One region of the Brachybacterium halotolerans subsp. kimchii genome, then DNA from elsewhere that is predicted to be linked to it. Evidence: riboswitches for the same ligand, from Rfam matches in the RefSeq annotation. Region 1 holds a riboswitch; each other region holds the start of a gene.

The links. A riboswitch is a leader RNA that binds a small molecule or an ion and turns the genes downstream of it on or off. The one in region 1 is predicted to bind thiamine pyrophosphate.
Region 2: another riboswitch for thiamine pyrophosphate. It lies ahead of Bra3105_RS13080 (TenA family protein); the one in region 1 lies ahead of thiC (phosphomethylpyrimidine synthase ThiC).
Region 3: another riboswitch for thiamine pyrophosphate. It lies ahead of Bra3105_RS00390 (MFS transporter); the one in region 1 lies ahead of thiC (phosphomethylpyrimidine synthase ThiC).

What each region holds. Positions count from the first base shown of each region.
Region 1 covers NZ_CP086254.1:2,635,617-2,640,738, forward strand. Annotated here, with positions in the region: gene Bra3105_RS11875 (MFS transporter) at 1-168, opposite strand, end outside; gene thiC (phosphomethylpyrimidine synthase ThiC) at 280-2,037, opposite strand; TPP riboswitch at 2,037-2,147, opposite strand; gene Bra3105_RS11885 (Ltp family lipoprotein) at 2,419-3,246, shown strand; gene Bra3105_RS11890 (GntR family transcriptional regulator) at 3,315-4,049, shown strand; gene Bra3105_RS11895 (ADP-ribosylglycohydrolase family protein) at 4,046-5,053, shown strand; gene Bra3105_RS11900 (purine-cytosine permease family protein) at 5,078-5,122, shown strand, end outside.
Region 2 covers NZ_CP086254.1:2,911,926-2,917,047, forward strand. Annotated here, with positions in the region: gene tenA (thiaminase II) at 24-683, opposite strand; gene Bra3105_RS13080 (TenA family protein) at 680-1,369, opposite strand; TPP riboswitch at 1,360-1,454, opposite strand; gene Bra3105_RS13085 (SLC13 family permease) at 1,548-2,723, shown strand; gene Bra3105_RS13090 (YetF domain-containing protein) at 2,736-3,308, opposite strand; gene Bra3105_RS13095 (aconitate hydratase) at 3,354-5,122, opposite strand, start outside.
Region 3 covers NZ_CP086254.1:75,284-80,405, forward strand. Annotated here, with positions in the region: gene Bra3105_RS00370 (hypothetical protein) at 1-489, shown strand, start outside; gene Bra3105_RS00375 (thiamine-binding protein) at 530-871, shown strand; gene orn (oligoribonuclease) at 911-2,833, opposite strand; TPP riboswitch at 2,895-2,987, shown strand; gene Bra3105_RS00390 (MFS transporter) at 2,979-4,388, shown strand; gene Bra3105_RS00395 (hydroxyethylthiazole kinase) at 4,385-5,122, shown strand, end outside.

The DNA of each region.
Region 1 (5,122 bases):
CTTCGGGTCGCGCGATCCGAGCGCGGACAGGATCCTGCTGACGTCGGCGGCGGAGGAGACGCGCAGGGGCACGTTCGCGTCGGGGCCGGCAGCGGTGCCAGAGCCGGGAGCGGGGCGCGCGGAGCTGTTTTCGAGCGCGTTGGAGGAGGGGTCCATCGTCGGGGGCATGGGAATGATTGTGGAGGTCGCCGGCCGGTGCGCGTCGGCGTGTGTCGGAATGTGTCGGGTGTGCGGCGAGCGTCCACCAACGTTCAGAAGGGGTCCTCGGGTCATGGGAGCTTATTCACCCACCGGCACCCCGACCCCCGGCTCCGGCAGGTACACCGTCCCGCCGCGCTCGCGGAACTCCCGGGACTTCTCCGCCATGCCCGCCGCCGCGATCTCCTGCTGGGCGGCCTCGTCGCCGAACTCGTCGCGGATGTCCTGCGAGATCTTCATGGAGCAGAACTTCGGCCCGCACATCGAGCAGAAGTGCGCGGTCTTCGCGGGCTCGGCCGGCAGGGTCTCGTCGTGGTACTCCTCGGCGAGCTGCGGGTCCAGGGACAGCCCGAACTGATCACGCCAGCGGAACTCGAAGCGCGCCTTCGACAGGGCGTCGTCCCGCTGGCGGGCGCCCGGGTGGCCCTTGGCGACGTCAGCCGCATGGGCGGCGATCTTGTAGGTGATCACGCCCGTCTTCACGTCGTCGCGATCGGGCAGCCCCAGGTGCTCCTTCGGGGTGACGTAGCAGAGCATCGCGGTGCCGTAGCGGGCGATCTCCGTCGCCCCGATCGCCGAGGTGATGTGGTCGTACGCAGGGGCGACGTCCGTGACCAGCGGGCCGAGCGTGTAGAACGGCGCCCCGTGGCACAGCTCCTGCTGGCGCTCCACGTTCTCGCGCACCAGGTGCAGCGGCACATGGCCCGGGCCCTCGACCATGACCTGCACGTCGTGCTCCCAGGCGCGCTCGGTGAGCTCGGCGAGGGTGTCGAGCTCGGCGAACTGGGCGGCGTCGTTGGCGTCCGCGAGGGATCCGGGCCTCAGGCCGTCGCCGAGCGAGAAGGCGACGTCGTAGCGGGCGAAGATCTCGCAGAGCTCGTCGAAGTGCTCGTAGAGGAAGTTCTCGCGGTGGCGCGCGAGGCACCAGCCGGCCAGGATCGAGCCGCCGCGCGAGACGATGCCCGTCACCCGGTTCGCCGTCAGCGGCACGTACCGCAGCAGCACGCCCGCGTGGATCGTCATGTAGTCCACGCCCTGCTCGGCCTGCTCGATCACCGTGTCCCGGAAGATCTCCCAGGTCAGGGCGTTCGCGTCGCCGTTCACCTTCTCGAGCGCCTGGTAGATCGGCACGGTGCCGATGGGCACGGGCGCGTTGCGCAGGATCCATTCGCGCGTGGTGTGGATGTCATCGCCCGTGGACAGGTCCATGACGGTGTCCGCGCCCCAGCGGGTGGCCCACCCGAGCTTGGAGACCTCCTCGGCGATCGACGAGGTGACCGCCGAGTTCCCGATGTTCGCGTTGATCTTCACCAGGAAGCGCCGGCCGATGATCATCGGTTCGGCCTCGGGGTGGTTCACGTTGGCGGGGATGATCGCCCGGCCTGCGGCGAGCTCCTCGCGCACCACCTCGACGTCGCAGTCCTCCCGCAGTGCCACGAAGCGCATCTCGGGGGTGATCTCGCCCCGACGGGCGTAGTGCATCTGCGTGACCCGTCGGCCCTCGAGCGAGCGCACCGGGGAACGACGCGCACCGCGCCATTCGGCGCTCGCCTCGCCGCGGCGCACGGCCCCGCGGCCGTCATCGGCCAGGTCGCGGGCGCGGCCCGTGTACTCCTCGACATCGCCTCGATCGCGGATCCAGCTCTCGCGCAGCGGCGGCAGCCCCTCCTCGGGCTCACTGCCCGGACCGGCGGTCCGGTAGACCTCGAGCGGCGGGTTCGGCGCCCCGGTGGGGGAGTCGTCCTGGGAGATCCTCGTGATCGGCACGCGGATGTCGTGCGCAGGGTCCTCGAGGTGGCCGAGGGCGTGGGTGGGGTAGTTCTCGGGGCGTGCAGACATGCAGTCGCTCTCCTTCTTCCTTCGCCGGCATGACCCGGAGCAGGTTCGGTCGGTACTCGGACAGCGTCAGTCCGATCTCAGCCCGTTGCGACGGGCACCCGAGGGATCGGCGACGACCGTAGCACGGAGGACGTGCGGTCACGGCTGGCGGTCCGCGCCCGGCAGCGGTCGCGGACGTGGACGCGGGCCTCGAACCCGGCCTGACGGCGTGGGGACCCGTCCGCCGCGGCGTCGGGCCGCGAGACGTCGGGTCGGCCGTCCGAGATGTCCGTAGAGTTCTCCCCGGCGCCCTCCCTGCCGTCCCTCCTCCGCGCACGCTGCCGGGTTCGCGAACCCTCGCGACGGCGGCCCGCGCACGCCTCCTTCCGAACGGAACGACAGATGACCAGCTCCACCCCTTCCCCCGAGAACAACGGCTCCGCGAACTCCGGGTTCCCCGACGCCGGGTCCGCGCATGGCGCCTACGGCTCCGCCGGCGACCCCTATGGTTCGGCGAGCGGCCCCTATGGTTCGGCGAACGCCGCCTACGGATCCCCGGCCCCCGCTCCGGAGTACGCGGACTCCTCGCAGGCCCCGCAGTTCTCCGCGTCCCCGCAGACGCCGGGCCAGGGCCAGGAACCGCCGAAGAAGTCCAAGGCGCTGTGGTGGGTGCTGGGCGGCTGCGGGTGCCTCGCGCTGCTCGCGATCGCGGCCGTCATCATCGTGATCGTGGTGCTCGTGAACAACGCGGACGTCACCGATGAGCCCGCTCCGACCACGGTCTCCGCGTCCTCGTCCGACGGCGACGCGTCGGACGAGCCCAGCGACTCCGCCACGCCGTCCGACCACACCGTCGACGCGACCCCGAACGATGACTCGTCGGCAGATGCCGACGACTCCGGCGACTCCGCTGCCGACGGCACGGACGTCGACCCCGACGACAAGGACGGCGCGCTCGCCGACGCGAAGACCCAGTCGGACATCCTCTACTCGTCGAAGAAGGGCATCCGCGACACGCTCGTCTTCGAGGGCTACAGCGACGAGACCGCCACCTACGCGGTCGACCACCTGGACGCCGATTGGAACAAGAACGCGCTGGAGAAGGCCAAGCTCTACGAGGAGACCGGGGGCATGTCCGACGACGAGATCCATGAGCAGCTCACCTCCGAGTACGGCGAGCAGTTCACGAAGGAGCAGGCGGACTACGCCATCAAGCACCTGCACGACTGAGCGGTCAGCTGGGCGCTGGGGCGGACGCCCCTGGTGCTCCGGGGTGCACATGGTGTACATGTAGCTACATGTATACACAGGTTGCGCGGAGCAAGCGTCAGTCGATCGTCGACACGCTCGCCGGACGCATTCGCGCAGGGGAGTACGAGCCCGGAGCGAAGCTCGAGGGCGAGCACCGCCTCGCCGAGGAGTTCGGGGTCTCCCGCAGCACCATCCGCCAGGCACTGAGCGAGCTGCAGCACCAGCGACTGATCGCCACGGAGACCGGGCGCGGCTCTTTCGTCATCTTCGACGGCCACCAGCTGGATCAGGACCGCGGATGGACGCAGTCCATGGCTGCCGCCGGCAGCGATGTGAGCGCCGAGATCCTTGCCATCGAGGCCGTGGAACGGTCCGAGGTGCCCCTCTTGCCCGCCGACGTCGCCCTCAGCAGGGCCGTCGCGGTGCGCCGTGTGCGCAGTCTGCGGATCGCCGACGGGCAGGAGGTCCCGGTCTCCTTCGAGTGCGCCACGGTCCCCGCCGTCGGGATGCTCGCGGATCTCCCCACAGCGGGTCTCGTCGAGGGTTCCCTCGCCTCCTCCCTCCAGGCGGCGGGCTTCGTCCCCGTGCAGGGGATCCAGCGGGCCGACGTCCGGCTCCTCGACGAGCGGGAGGCACGGATCCTGCGCCGCGACGCCGGTGAGGCCTTCCTCCGAACTGCCCGCACCTCGTTCGACGCCGACGGGCGGTTCGTCGAGCACGTCGTCTCCCTCTTGGACCCCCGGCACTTCACGCTCGCCCTGAGCTTCGGCGGTGAACGATGAGCGCGGCCGGACACCCGACGACGGTTCTCGACCGTGCGCACGGCGCACTGCTCGGCCTCGCGATCGGTGACGCCCTGGGGATGCCCACCCAGTCACTCTCGCGCGAGCAGATCAGCGACCGCTACGGACGGATCGACGGCTTCGTCGCCGGGGCGCCCGATCAACCCATCGCCCCCGGGATGCCCGCGGGCTCCATCACCGATGACACCGAGCAGGCGCTGATCCTTGCGCGGCTCGCGATCGACGGGGGAGGCCGCGTGGACGAACACGACTTCGCCGAGGCGCTGATCTCCTGGGAGCAGGACATGATCGCGCGCGGCTCCCTCGACCTGCTCGGCCCCTCCACACGCGCAGCGCTCGCGAAGTTGCAGGCAGGCGTGCCTGTCGAGGAGACCGGCCGCTATGGCACCACGAACGGTGCGGCGATGCGCATCGCGCCCGTGGGCATCGCCCACGCTCCGGGGGAGGGTCTGATGGACGCCGTCGTCCAGGCCAGCAGGGTCACCCACAACACCGGCTTGGGGATCTCCGGCGCTGCAGCGATCGCCGCCGCGGTGTCGGCGGGCGTGGACGGCGCTGACGTCGACCAGGCCCTCGAGGCCGCGAGGACGGCCGCGGCCGACGGCGCGACGCGCGGGAACTGGATTGCGGGTGGCTCTATCGCGCAGCGGTTCGGCGCCTTCCGCGGCCCTGTTCGCGGGATGGGTCGCGAGGTCGCAGACGACTTCCTCTACGAGGTGGTCGGCACGTCCGTGCAGTCCCAGGAATCGGTGGTCTCCGCGCTCCTGCTCGTCGAACGGGGGGACGAGGATCCCTTCGGTGCCCTCTGCGCCGCGGCCTCCCTCGGCGGTGACACCGACACCGTTGCCGCCATGGCCGGCGCGGTGCTCGGCGCAGTGCACGGAGCCGACGCGTTCCCCGCCTCTGCCGTTCAGAACGTCCAACAGGTCAACGACCTCGACCTCATGCTCCTCGCACGGCGACTCCTCGCCCTGCGCTCCTGATACCTCGTCCCTAAGGTGCCGATGATGCCCACCGAGATTCCCGACCCCGTGACCGCCCCGCCCTCGTAC
Region 2 (5,122 bases), 280 kb from region 1:
GCTCGGCGAATGCACGCCCGCGGTCAGCCCAGCGCCTGCTGCCAGAACGCGGCCTCCATGCGGGTGGCCGTGCGGAAGATCCGCTCGAGCCGCGCCCGCCGGCGGGCGGGAAGGTCGCCGCCGGCGAGCTCGTCGAGCCGCTCGGCGGCCGCGGCGGCGCTCGCCTGGAACTCCTGCCCCGCGTACTCGGCGATCCACTCGCCGTAGGGATGCTCGGCGTCCTCGGCGAGGCGCGGCGCGAGCGCGGTCCCGATCTCCGCATAGCCGATCGCGCAGGGGGCGAGGGCGACCTGCAGGTCCAGGGCGTCCCCGGCCATGCCGGTGTCCAGGACGAAGCGCGTGTAGGCGACGGTGCCGGGCTTCTCGTCGGCCGTCTCGAGCACCTCGCGGTCGATGCCCCACGACGCCGTGAGCCGCACGTGCAGAGCGGTCTCGGTGACGATCGCGGTCAGGGAGTCCGCGGCGGAGCGGATGCCCTGGAGGCTGTCGGCCTTGTACGCGGCCAGGGCGTTGGCCCGCGCGAATTGGAGGAGGAACAGGTAGTCCTGGACCAGGTAGTCCTGGAAGGCGGCCAGGGGGAGCGTGCCCTCGCCCAGCCGCTGCACGAAGGAGTGATGGACATAGGCGTCCCAGTCCTCGACGGCGGCGGCCTTGAGCTGGTCGAACAGGACGGAGGTGCTCATGCCGTCGCCTCCTCGCCGTCGGACTCGAAGGCCGAGTCGAAGAAGTCGTTCTCGAGCTCGACGGTGCGCGCGAAGAAGGCGCGCACGCGCTCGGGGTCCTCGATCTCGGCGGCGTCGAGCTCGGCGCGCAGGAAGTCCACGAGGTCGCGGAAACCGGGACCGTCGTGCAGGGAGATCCACTCGGCGTGGACGAAGCTCTCGGGCAGAGGAGCGGGCGCCCGGCTCGCCCAGTCCAGGTAGAGCCATTCGGTGACCAGCAGGACCGCGAGGATCGCGGCGTGGTCGCGGGTCTCCGCTGCCTCGCGGAACACGTCGAGGAAGCCGTCGGTGGCCGCGGTGTTCGGGATCCGTGCGCGCTCCTCCTCGCTCACCCCGAGCGCGTCGAGCGCCCGCAGGAAGTACGTGTTCTCGTCGCCGGCGACCTCCCCGGCGAAGCGCGCGAAGCGCAGGCGGGCGGCGGGGGTGCGGGCGGTCGCCAGTGCGGCACCGATCAGCTGCAGGAAGGCATCGAGGAAGCGATGGTCCTGCACGAGGTAGCGGGCCATCACCTCGTCCGGGACGGACCCTGCGCGCAGCTCGCGCACGAAGCGGTGGCCGACGGCGCGCTCCCACGCCTGGGCGTGCTGGCGGCGCAGGGACGCCGTGAAGGCGGCGCCCTCGGTGGACGGACGTGGGGCAGGTGTCATGGCGGCAATCCCTCCGCGAGTACGAGCTCGATCAGGTTCAGCGGGTGTGTTCTCAGCCCTGGTCAGGGCACCCCGTGCACTGGCGAGCGTAGCGCCGCCGCGTGCATCGGACGAGGTCGTCCCGCGCCGTGGGAGCGGCGGGCCCTGTGGACGGGCCCCGCGGTCTACGCTTCGCAGCATGCTCGGACTCCTGCGCAGGCGCGCCGGTGCGCTCGCGATCGGGGCGCTGGTCCTGGCCGCCGTGCTGTGCGTCCTCGGCGGCGGGCTGCCTTCGCAGGATCTCGCGGCGCTGATGGCGCGGGTAGCGCCCGTGCTCGGATTCGTCCTCGCGATCGCGGTGCTCGCCGAGCTCGCGCGCGAGGCGGGACTTCTGGACGTGATCGCCCACGGCCTCACCGTCCTCGCGCGTGGGCGCACCGCCGTGCTGTGGTGCGCCGTGTGCGCGCTCGCCGTGGTGTGCACGGCCTTCTTCTCCCTGGACACGACGGCACTGATCATGACCCCGGTGGTCGTGCTCACGGCCCGGCGCGTCGACGTGCCCGCGGTGCCCTTCGCCCTGGCCACGGTATGGCTCGCGAACACGGCGTCACTGCTGCTGCCGGTCTCGAACCTCACGAATCTGCTGGCCAGGGATGCCCTGGGCGGAGGCACCGCGGCGTTCCTCGCCCGCAGCGCCGTGCCCACCCTGGTCGCGATCGTGGGGTCGGTGGCCCTGCTGGCGATCCTCCATCGCCGGGACCTGCGGGGGCGCTTCCGGACCTCGCCCGCCCCGCAGATCCGTGACCGCGTGCTGCTGAGGGTGAGCGGGTGCGTGGTCGTGGTGCTACTGCCCCTTCTCGTGGTGGTCCCGGCGGTGTGGATCCCGGCGGGCGCCGCCGCGCTCGTGCTGCTGCTCGCCTTCCTCGTGCGGCGCCGCGAGGCGATCGGAGTGCACCTGGTGCCCTGGCGTCCGCTCGCGATCGCCCTCGCCCTCTTCGTGCTGGTTGAGACCACGCACGTGCAGGGTGCGACGTCGTTCGTACTGCGTGCGGCCGACGGCGGCGCGGGGCCGATGGGGCTCCTGCGCACGGCCGGCGCCTCGGCGCTCGCGGCGAACGAGCTCGACAACCTCCCCGCGTTCCTCCTCCTCGAGCGCGCGGCGGCGGACGACCCCGCCTCCACCATGGCCCTGCTGATCGGTGTGGACGTGGGGCCCCTGATCACCCCGTGGGCGTCGTTGGCCACGCTCCTGTGGCATCAGCGGATGCGGGCGATGGGCGTGCGGATCCCCTGGGTGCGCTTCATGGCGCTGGGCGCGGTCGCGGTGGTGATCACGGTGCCCCTGGCGACGCTCGCGCTGGCCGTCCTGGAGTGAGCGGGCGGGACGTCAGACGGTCCCGGGGGCCGACAGCAGGCGCTCGGGGATCCGGTCGCGACCGACGACCTGGGACACGAGGTCGCGGTCGATCCGGCTGCCGCGACGGACGATGGTGAGCGTGCCCCGGACCTCGAGGATCACCAGCTCCACCTCGTCGAGGGCGAGCACGCCGCTCACGCGCAGACGATCCAGCAGCATGCCGCGCGTCAGCCTGCTGCGACGCAGGCCGGCCGCGATCGGCTCCCCGTCGACCATGACGACGACGGGACGCGTGCGCCGCAGGAGCAGGGGGACGCGGCGGAACCTGCCCGTGACGTACTCGAGGACCACCAGGGTGCTCAGCACGACGACCGCGCCGAGCATCGTCGGGGATTCGCCGAGGGTCGCGCGCGCGGTGATGCCGCCGACGACGGCGAGGACCACGAAGCTGCCGGCGCTGGGCCGGGCCATCAGGCGCGGGCCGATCACCTGCATGAGCAGGGAGAAGAAGCCGTACAGCACGATGGTCGAGGCGACGACGCCGAGGACTGCGCTGCCGCTGATCCCGACGTAGTCGCGCCAGATGAGGTCCCAGTCGATCATGGGGCCATTGTCGTTCCTCGGGACCCGCGCCTCACGACTCGGGACTCACGCCTCGCGCGCGGCGAGCGGGATCCGTCCGCCCGCGAGCACCATCTCCACCTGCCGCGGCGAGAGCCGATGGTGCACGGGGACCTCCCGGTCCCCGATCCGTGCGGTGAGGTCCGTGCCGGCCTCGAGCGCCGCGTGGATGCCGTCGATCTCGACGAGATCGCCCGTGGAGATCCTGTCGTGGTCCTCCGGGTCGTCGAACTCGAGGGCGAGGATCCCGAAGTTCGCGAGGTTCTGCCAGTGGATGCGGGCGAAGGACACCGCGATGACCGCCTTCAGCCCCAGGTAGCGGGGAGCGATCACGGCGTGCTCGCGCGAGGAGCCCTGCCCGTAGTTCTTCCCGGCGACCACCACGTGGCCTCCCGCGTCCTTCGTCTCCGCCGCGTGCGCGGGGTAGTCCGGGTCGATGCGGGTGAAGGTGAACTCGGAGATCTTCGGGATGTTCGAGCGGAAGGGCAGCACGCGCGAGCCGGCGGGCATGATCTCGTCGGTCGAGACGTCGTCCCCCATCACCAGCACCACCGGCGCCCGCAGATCGTCGTCGATCGGCGAGAACTCGGGGAGGGAGGAGATGTTCGGCCCCTTCACGAGCTCGACCTCGCGGGCCTCCTCGAGCGGCAGCGGCGGCTGCAGCATGTCCTCGATGCGCGTGAAGACCTCGGGGAGCTGCGGATGCGGGGCCGGGATCCCGAGTGCGTCCGTGAGCGTGCGCGGATCGGTGATCCGTCCGGTCAGCGCCGCCGCGGCCGCGGTCTCGGGCGAGCACAGCCACACCGAGTCCTCCTCGGTGCCCGAGCGGCCCGGGAAGTTGCGGGGCATGGTGCGCAGGGAGTTGCGTCCGCTCGCGGGGGCCTGGCCCATCCCGATGCAGCCCAGGCACCCGGACTGATGGATGCGCGCCCCGGAGTCCACCAGATCGGTGAGCCAGCCGCCGGCGATCAGGTCCGCGAGGACCTCCCGGGAGGTCGGGTTCACGTCGACCGAGACGGCCTCGTGGGCCTGGCGGCCGCGCAGGGTCTCGGCGAACGCGGCGAAGTCCCGCAGTCCGGGGTTCGCCGAGGAGCCGACGACCACCTGGAACACGTCCTCGTCCTCGACCTCGGCGACGGGGCGCACGTTGCCGGGGGAGGAGGGCGCGGCGATCAGCGGCTCGAGGGCGCTCAGGTCGATGTGCTCGGTGACGTCGTACTCCGCGCCCTCGTCGGCCTCGAGGCGCGTGAACTCGTCACTGCGGCCGACGGCCCGCAGATAGTCGCGGACCGCGTCGTCGGCGGGGAAGACGGTCGCGGTCGCGCCGAGCTCGGCGCCCATGTTCGCGATCACGTGCCGGTCCATCGCGGTCAGCTGCGCGAGACCCTCGCCGTGGTACTCGATGATGCGGCCGACGCCGCCGCTGACGCCGTGGCGGCGCAGCATCTCGAGCACCACGTCCTTGGCGCTCACCCAGTCCGGCAGCTCGCCGGTGAGCTCGACGCCCCAGACCTCGGGCATGGCGACGTAGAGCGGCTGGCCGGCCATCGCCATCGCGATCTCCAGGCCGCCCACGCCGATCGCGAGCATGCCGAGCGCGCCCGCGGCGCAGGTGTGCGAGTCCGAGCCGATCAGCGTCGCGCCCGGGCGGCCGAAGTGGGCCTGGTGCACGGGGTGGGAGACCCCGTTGCCCGCCTTGGAGAACCAGAGGCCGAAGCGCCGCGCGGCCGAGAGCAGGAACAGGTGGTCGTCGGGGTTCTTCTCGTCCGTCTGCAGCAGGTTGTGGTCCACGTACT
Region 3 (5,122 bases), 1.5 Mb from region 1:
GTGCCGAGCAATGCTGACACCGCCTGGCGCCAGCGCGAACTGCGCTGGTGGGTGCGCGAGGCGATCCGGCTCGAGGAACACGGTGTGGACCTGCTGCTCACGGGCCAGTCGCCGATCGGCGAACTGCTGGCGGTCCCGGAGGTCGCAGACCTGCGCGCGGCGGTCTGCCTCCTCGACGTCGCGGACGAGGAGCGCCGACGCCGATTGGCGGCCCGTGATCCCGGGACGTGGTCGCCGACGCAGGTCGACGCGTTCCTGGGATGGGCTCGCTGGCACCGGCGGCACGCCGCGGACCCCGCCCACGCCCCCGAGGTGATCGTCGCGACGGGCGAGCCGGGCATGCGATGGGAGCGCTGGCTGCCTCCCGCCGCGAGGCCGCGCGCGTGGCAAGTCGAGGTCATCGACACGACCGGGACACCCGTCCTGGACACGGTCTCCCGGCTGCGGGAGTGGATCTCGAGGAGCCGCGGGCCCGTCGTCAGCGCATGATCCGCTTGCCCGCGGGCCGATGGGGGAGAACAGTGGGGGCATGATCATCGCCTTCTCCGTCCAGCCCACCGGTGAGCCCTCCGATCCCGGCCTCACCCGCGACCTCGCCGAGGGATCCGACGCCGCGAGCGTCCACGACGCCGTCGCCGCCGCCGTCCGCGTGGTCCGGGAGTCCGGGCTCCCGAACCGCACCAGCTCGATGTTCACCGAGATCGAGGGCGACTGGGACGAGGTGATGGGCGTCGTGCGGCGCGCGACGGCCGAGGCCGGTCGCTACGGCTCGCGCGTCTCCCTCGTGCTCAAGGCCGATATCCGCCCCGGGCACGAGGGCGAGCTCGACGGGAAGATCGAGCGCCTCGACGCCGCCCTCGACCGGGGCTGAGGGCGGCGCCGCATGTGAGGGCGGCGCCGCCAGGCTGAATCAGCCGATCTCGTCGACCAGGCCGTCGCGGACCGCGGCGGCCATGGTCGGGGTGACGGGCAGTCGCGGGATGAGCGTGGCCTGGTAGGCGTGGTAGATGTCCGGCTTGCCCTCCCAGGTGCGCGCCTGGGGCTGGTTGCGCCGGTCCAGCTCGTGGTGCCAGCTGCCCCGCTCGGGATCCAGCAGGAACTCGCTGACGTACTCCCACCAGGCCTGGTAGCGGTCGGCCCACTTCCGGTCGCCCGTCACCTGGAACATCGCGGCCGCGGCGGCGGTCGCCTCGGCGGCGACCCAGTGCATGCGCTCGTGCACCACGGGCGTGCCGTCCCAGTCCACCGTGTAGGGGAAGCCGGGCTCGCCGTCCATGCCGAAGGCGTCGTCGGCCCTGCCCATGAGGGCGTTCGCGGCCTCGAGCATCCACTCGGGTGCCTCGCCGTCCTTCGCGAGCAGCGCGGCGCGCCCGTGCAGCACCAGGCGGGACCACTCGAGCCAATGGCCGACGGTCGCGCCGTAGGGGCGGAACGGATCGGCCGGCTTGTCCTCGTTGTAGTCGAGGATCGGGTTCCACGAGGTGTCGAAGTGCTCCGGCAGCAGCCAGTCCTGCTCGCGCGCGAACTCGTCGATCGCCCGGGTCATGATGCCCATGGCCCGGTCCAGCCAGCGGCGCTCCCCGGTGACGTCGGCCGCGGCGAGCAGGGCCTCGGTCGTGTGCATGTTCGCGTTGATGCCCCGGTACTCCTCGCAGACGGTGAAGGCGCGGTCGAAGGTGTCCACGCTCATCCCCGTCTCCTCGTCGTAGAACTTCTCGTCGAGGACGCCCAGGGCCTCCTCGAGCAGCTCCGCGGCGTGCGGGCGTCCGGCGGCGGTCGCGGAGGCGGCCGCGAGCACCACGAACGCGTGCGCGTAGGCCTCCTTGGCGTCGTCGATGACGGTCTCCCCGGCGATCTTCGAGAACCAGCCGCCGTGCTCCTCGTCCTTGAAGACGGTGCGCAGGGACTCGATGCCGTGGTCCACGAAGCGCCCGTACTCGGGGCTGCCCAGCATCGTGGCGAGCGCGAAGCAGTGGGTCATGCGGCAGGTCACCCAGAGCTCGGCCGGCTTGTCGCCGTCGAGCTCGCCGTCCTCGTCGAGCCAGCCGAAGCCGCCGTCCTCCCGCAGCGACTCGGCGCCGAAGACGAGGAGCTCCTCGCCCTCGGAGTCCAGCCAGGTGCGATGGGTGGCGCGCTGCAGCCACGGCACCGCCGGTGCGGAGGAGCCCGCGGCGCCTGCGGCCGCGTCGTCGGACCCGTCGGCGCTCTCGCCGTCGGCCGTGAGCTCGAAGGTGCGCGCGGCGGCCTGGGCCTGCGCGGTCGTCGGCCCCGGGTCGGCCACGAACAGCACCTCGCGGTAGTACTTGAGCTCCTGGATGGACTCGCGGATGTCGGCGAGGGCGCGGTGGCCCCCGTGCTTGGCGGGCGTGTTGTAGAAGACGCGGGGGAACCAGCGCTTGGCGAGCTCCTTGAGGCTCGAGACGTCGATCGTGCGGTAGGAGAGCCAGGCGGCGAACTCCGGCACGTCCTTGTCGAGGAACACGCGGTCGGTGCCCACGGAGTTGCCCGCGAGCGGCGCCTTGCCGGCCTCCGGGCAGTGCTCGCGCACGTAGGCCAGGCACTGCTCCTGCGCGGCCTCGAGGGTGATGCCCGCGTCCAGCTCCTCCAGCAGCCCGGAGTTCGTGTGCATGGTGCGCACGAAGTCGCCCATCTGCTCCAGCGCCTCGGCCGGGGGCCTGACGACGACGTCCACGCCCTCCCCGAGGATGTTGAGGTCACCATCGGTGACCAGGACGGCGATCTCGACGAGCGCGTCCTTCTCCTTGTCCAGTCCGGTCATCTCGCAGTCGACCCAGACGATGCGGTCGGCGGTTCCACGGTTCGAAGTGCTCACGTGGCAAGGGTAGTCGCCGCGGACGGCGCCGCGGCCCCGCCGGCGCCTCTGGAATACTGGCGCGCCGGACACGGGGTGCGCCGCGCGCGCTGAGATCACACCCGTGGAACCTGATGCAGTTCGCACTGACGAAGGGATGTCCGCCATGCGGTCACGTCTGCCCAAGAGCCCGCCCACGACTGTCGCCGCGGCCCACCCGCCGACGGCCGGTCCGACGCCGCAGCTGCCGCCCGAGGGCCGCGCCGCAATGCGCGCCGGGGTGGTCGGCAACTTCATCGACAACGTCCACGTGTTCCTGCCGCTCACCGCGCTGACCCCGGCGCTCGCCGTCGTCGCGGGCCCGGGGATCGCCGCCACCACGGGAGCGATCGTGGTGATCGCGATGATGCTGGGCAGGCCCGTCGGCGGCATGGTCTTCGGCAGGATCTCGGACCGCCTGGGGCGCACGCGCACCACGAAGGTCGCGATCACCGGCACGGCCGCCTGCGCCCTGCTGATCGCCGCCATGCCCACCCATGAGCTGCTGGGTGCGGGGACGATCGGTCTGATCCTCTGCCTGCGCTTCCTCGGCGGGATCTTCGTGGCCGGCGAGTACTCGGCCGCGATCCCCCTGGCCATGGAATGGTCGGCCCCGCGACGGCGCGGCATCATGAGCGGGCTCATCCTCTCGATGGCGCCGTGGGCGCAGGCCGCGATCGCCTTCGCGACCGCCGCGCTGCTGCTGGTCCTGGGGCCCGACGCCTATGCCGCCTGGGGCTGGCGCGCGCTGTTCGTGCTCGGGGCGCTCGCCTCCCTCGGCATGCTGGTCTACTACCGACGACGCGTGGTCGACGCGCCGATCGCCCGGCGCGAGCGCGAGCGGCCCCAGGGGCCCGAGCCGAAGGACGAGCCCGCCGTCACGGGCATCGCGGCCATGCTGCGCGGACGCTGGGCGCGCGCCTTCTGGCAGGTCTTCACCCTGATGACGGGGCTGTGGCTGCTCACGAACACGACCGTCATCATGCTCACCGCCCAGCTCGGCGAGGACACGGGCCTTCCGGCGACCAGCGTCTCGGTCGCGATGGGCATCGCCTCATGCGCGCAGGCGCTCGCGATGGCGCTCGCCGGGCATCTCTCCACGAGCACCGGAAGGCGCCGACTGCTCATCGGGTGGGGGATCGCGGCGACCGTGCTGGGCCCGGTGCTGTGGTGGACGGCGGTGGGCTCGAGCACGCTGGCCGGTGCGGCCGTGCTCGCCGCGGCGCTCCAGGTCGTCACCGTCGCCGCGTACGGGCCGGTCTCCGCCTACCTCTCCGAGCGCTTCCCGACGTCGGTGCGGTCCACGGGCTACGGGATGGGCTACAGCCTCTCGCTGATCCTTCCCGCGCTCTACCCGTTCTACCTGCCCGGGCTCTCGGCGCTGCTCGGGGCCCATGCGGCCGTGCTCGTCCTGCTCGCCCTCGGTGGGATCCTGCTGGTGATCGGGGCGGCGGCAGGACCCCGGCTGTCCGCGAGGGAGATCGACCGGGACCTCGACCAGGTGGCCGGGGAGCCGACGAGGAGGGCCGGGCGATGAGCGGGGATCCCGACGTTTTCGCGGGTCCGGACCAGCGCGGCGGCCCGGGCCTGCGCGGCGACACGGACCCGCGCGACGACTCCGACCTGCGCGCGGTCGCCCCGGTCATCGCCGAGGTGCGCCGTCGCCCGCCGCTCGTCCACTGCGTCACCGCGACCGTGTCGATGGGAATCGTTGCCGACGGGCTGCTCGCCGCGGGCGCGCGCCCGATGATGACCGAGACCGAGGCCGAGGCGCCCGTGGTCACCGGGGCGGCCGACGCGCTGCTCGTGAACCTCGGGACCCTCAGCACCGATGCGATGACGGGCATCCCCGCGACCGTCGCAGCGAGCATCGCTGCCGGTCACCCCTGGGTGCTCGACCCGACCGCGATCGGGCGCGCGCCCGTGCGCACGGCCCTCGCCCGTGAGCTCGTGGAGCTGCGGCCGGACGTGGTGCGGGGCAACGCCTCGGAGGTCCTCGCGCTGCGCGGAGGGCCCGGCGGGCGCGGAGCCGACGCGGCGGACGCGACCGAGAGCGCTCGCGGCGCCGCCGCCCGGATCGCCACCCTCACCGGAGGCGCCGTCGCCGTCTCGGGGCCGGTCGACTGGATCGTCGGTGCGGGTGCGGGTGCGGGTGCGGGTGCGGGTGTCGGGCCGGGAACGGATGACGAACCCAACACTGCGGGGATCGAGGTCCGACGGGGCCATCCGCTGCTCACGCGCGTCACCGGCACCGGCTGCCTGCTCGGCGCG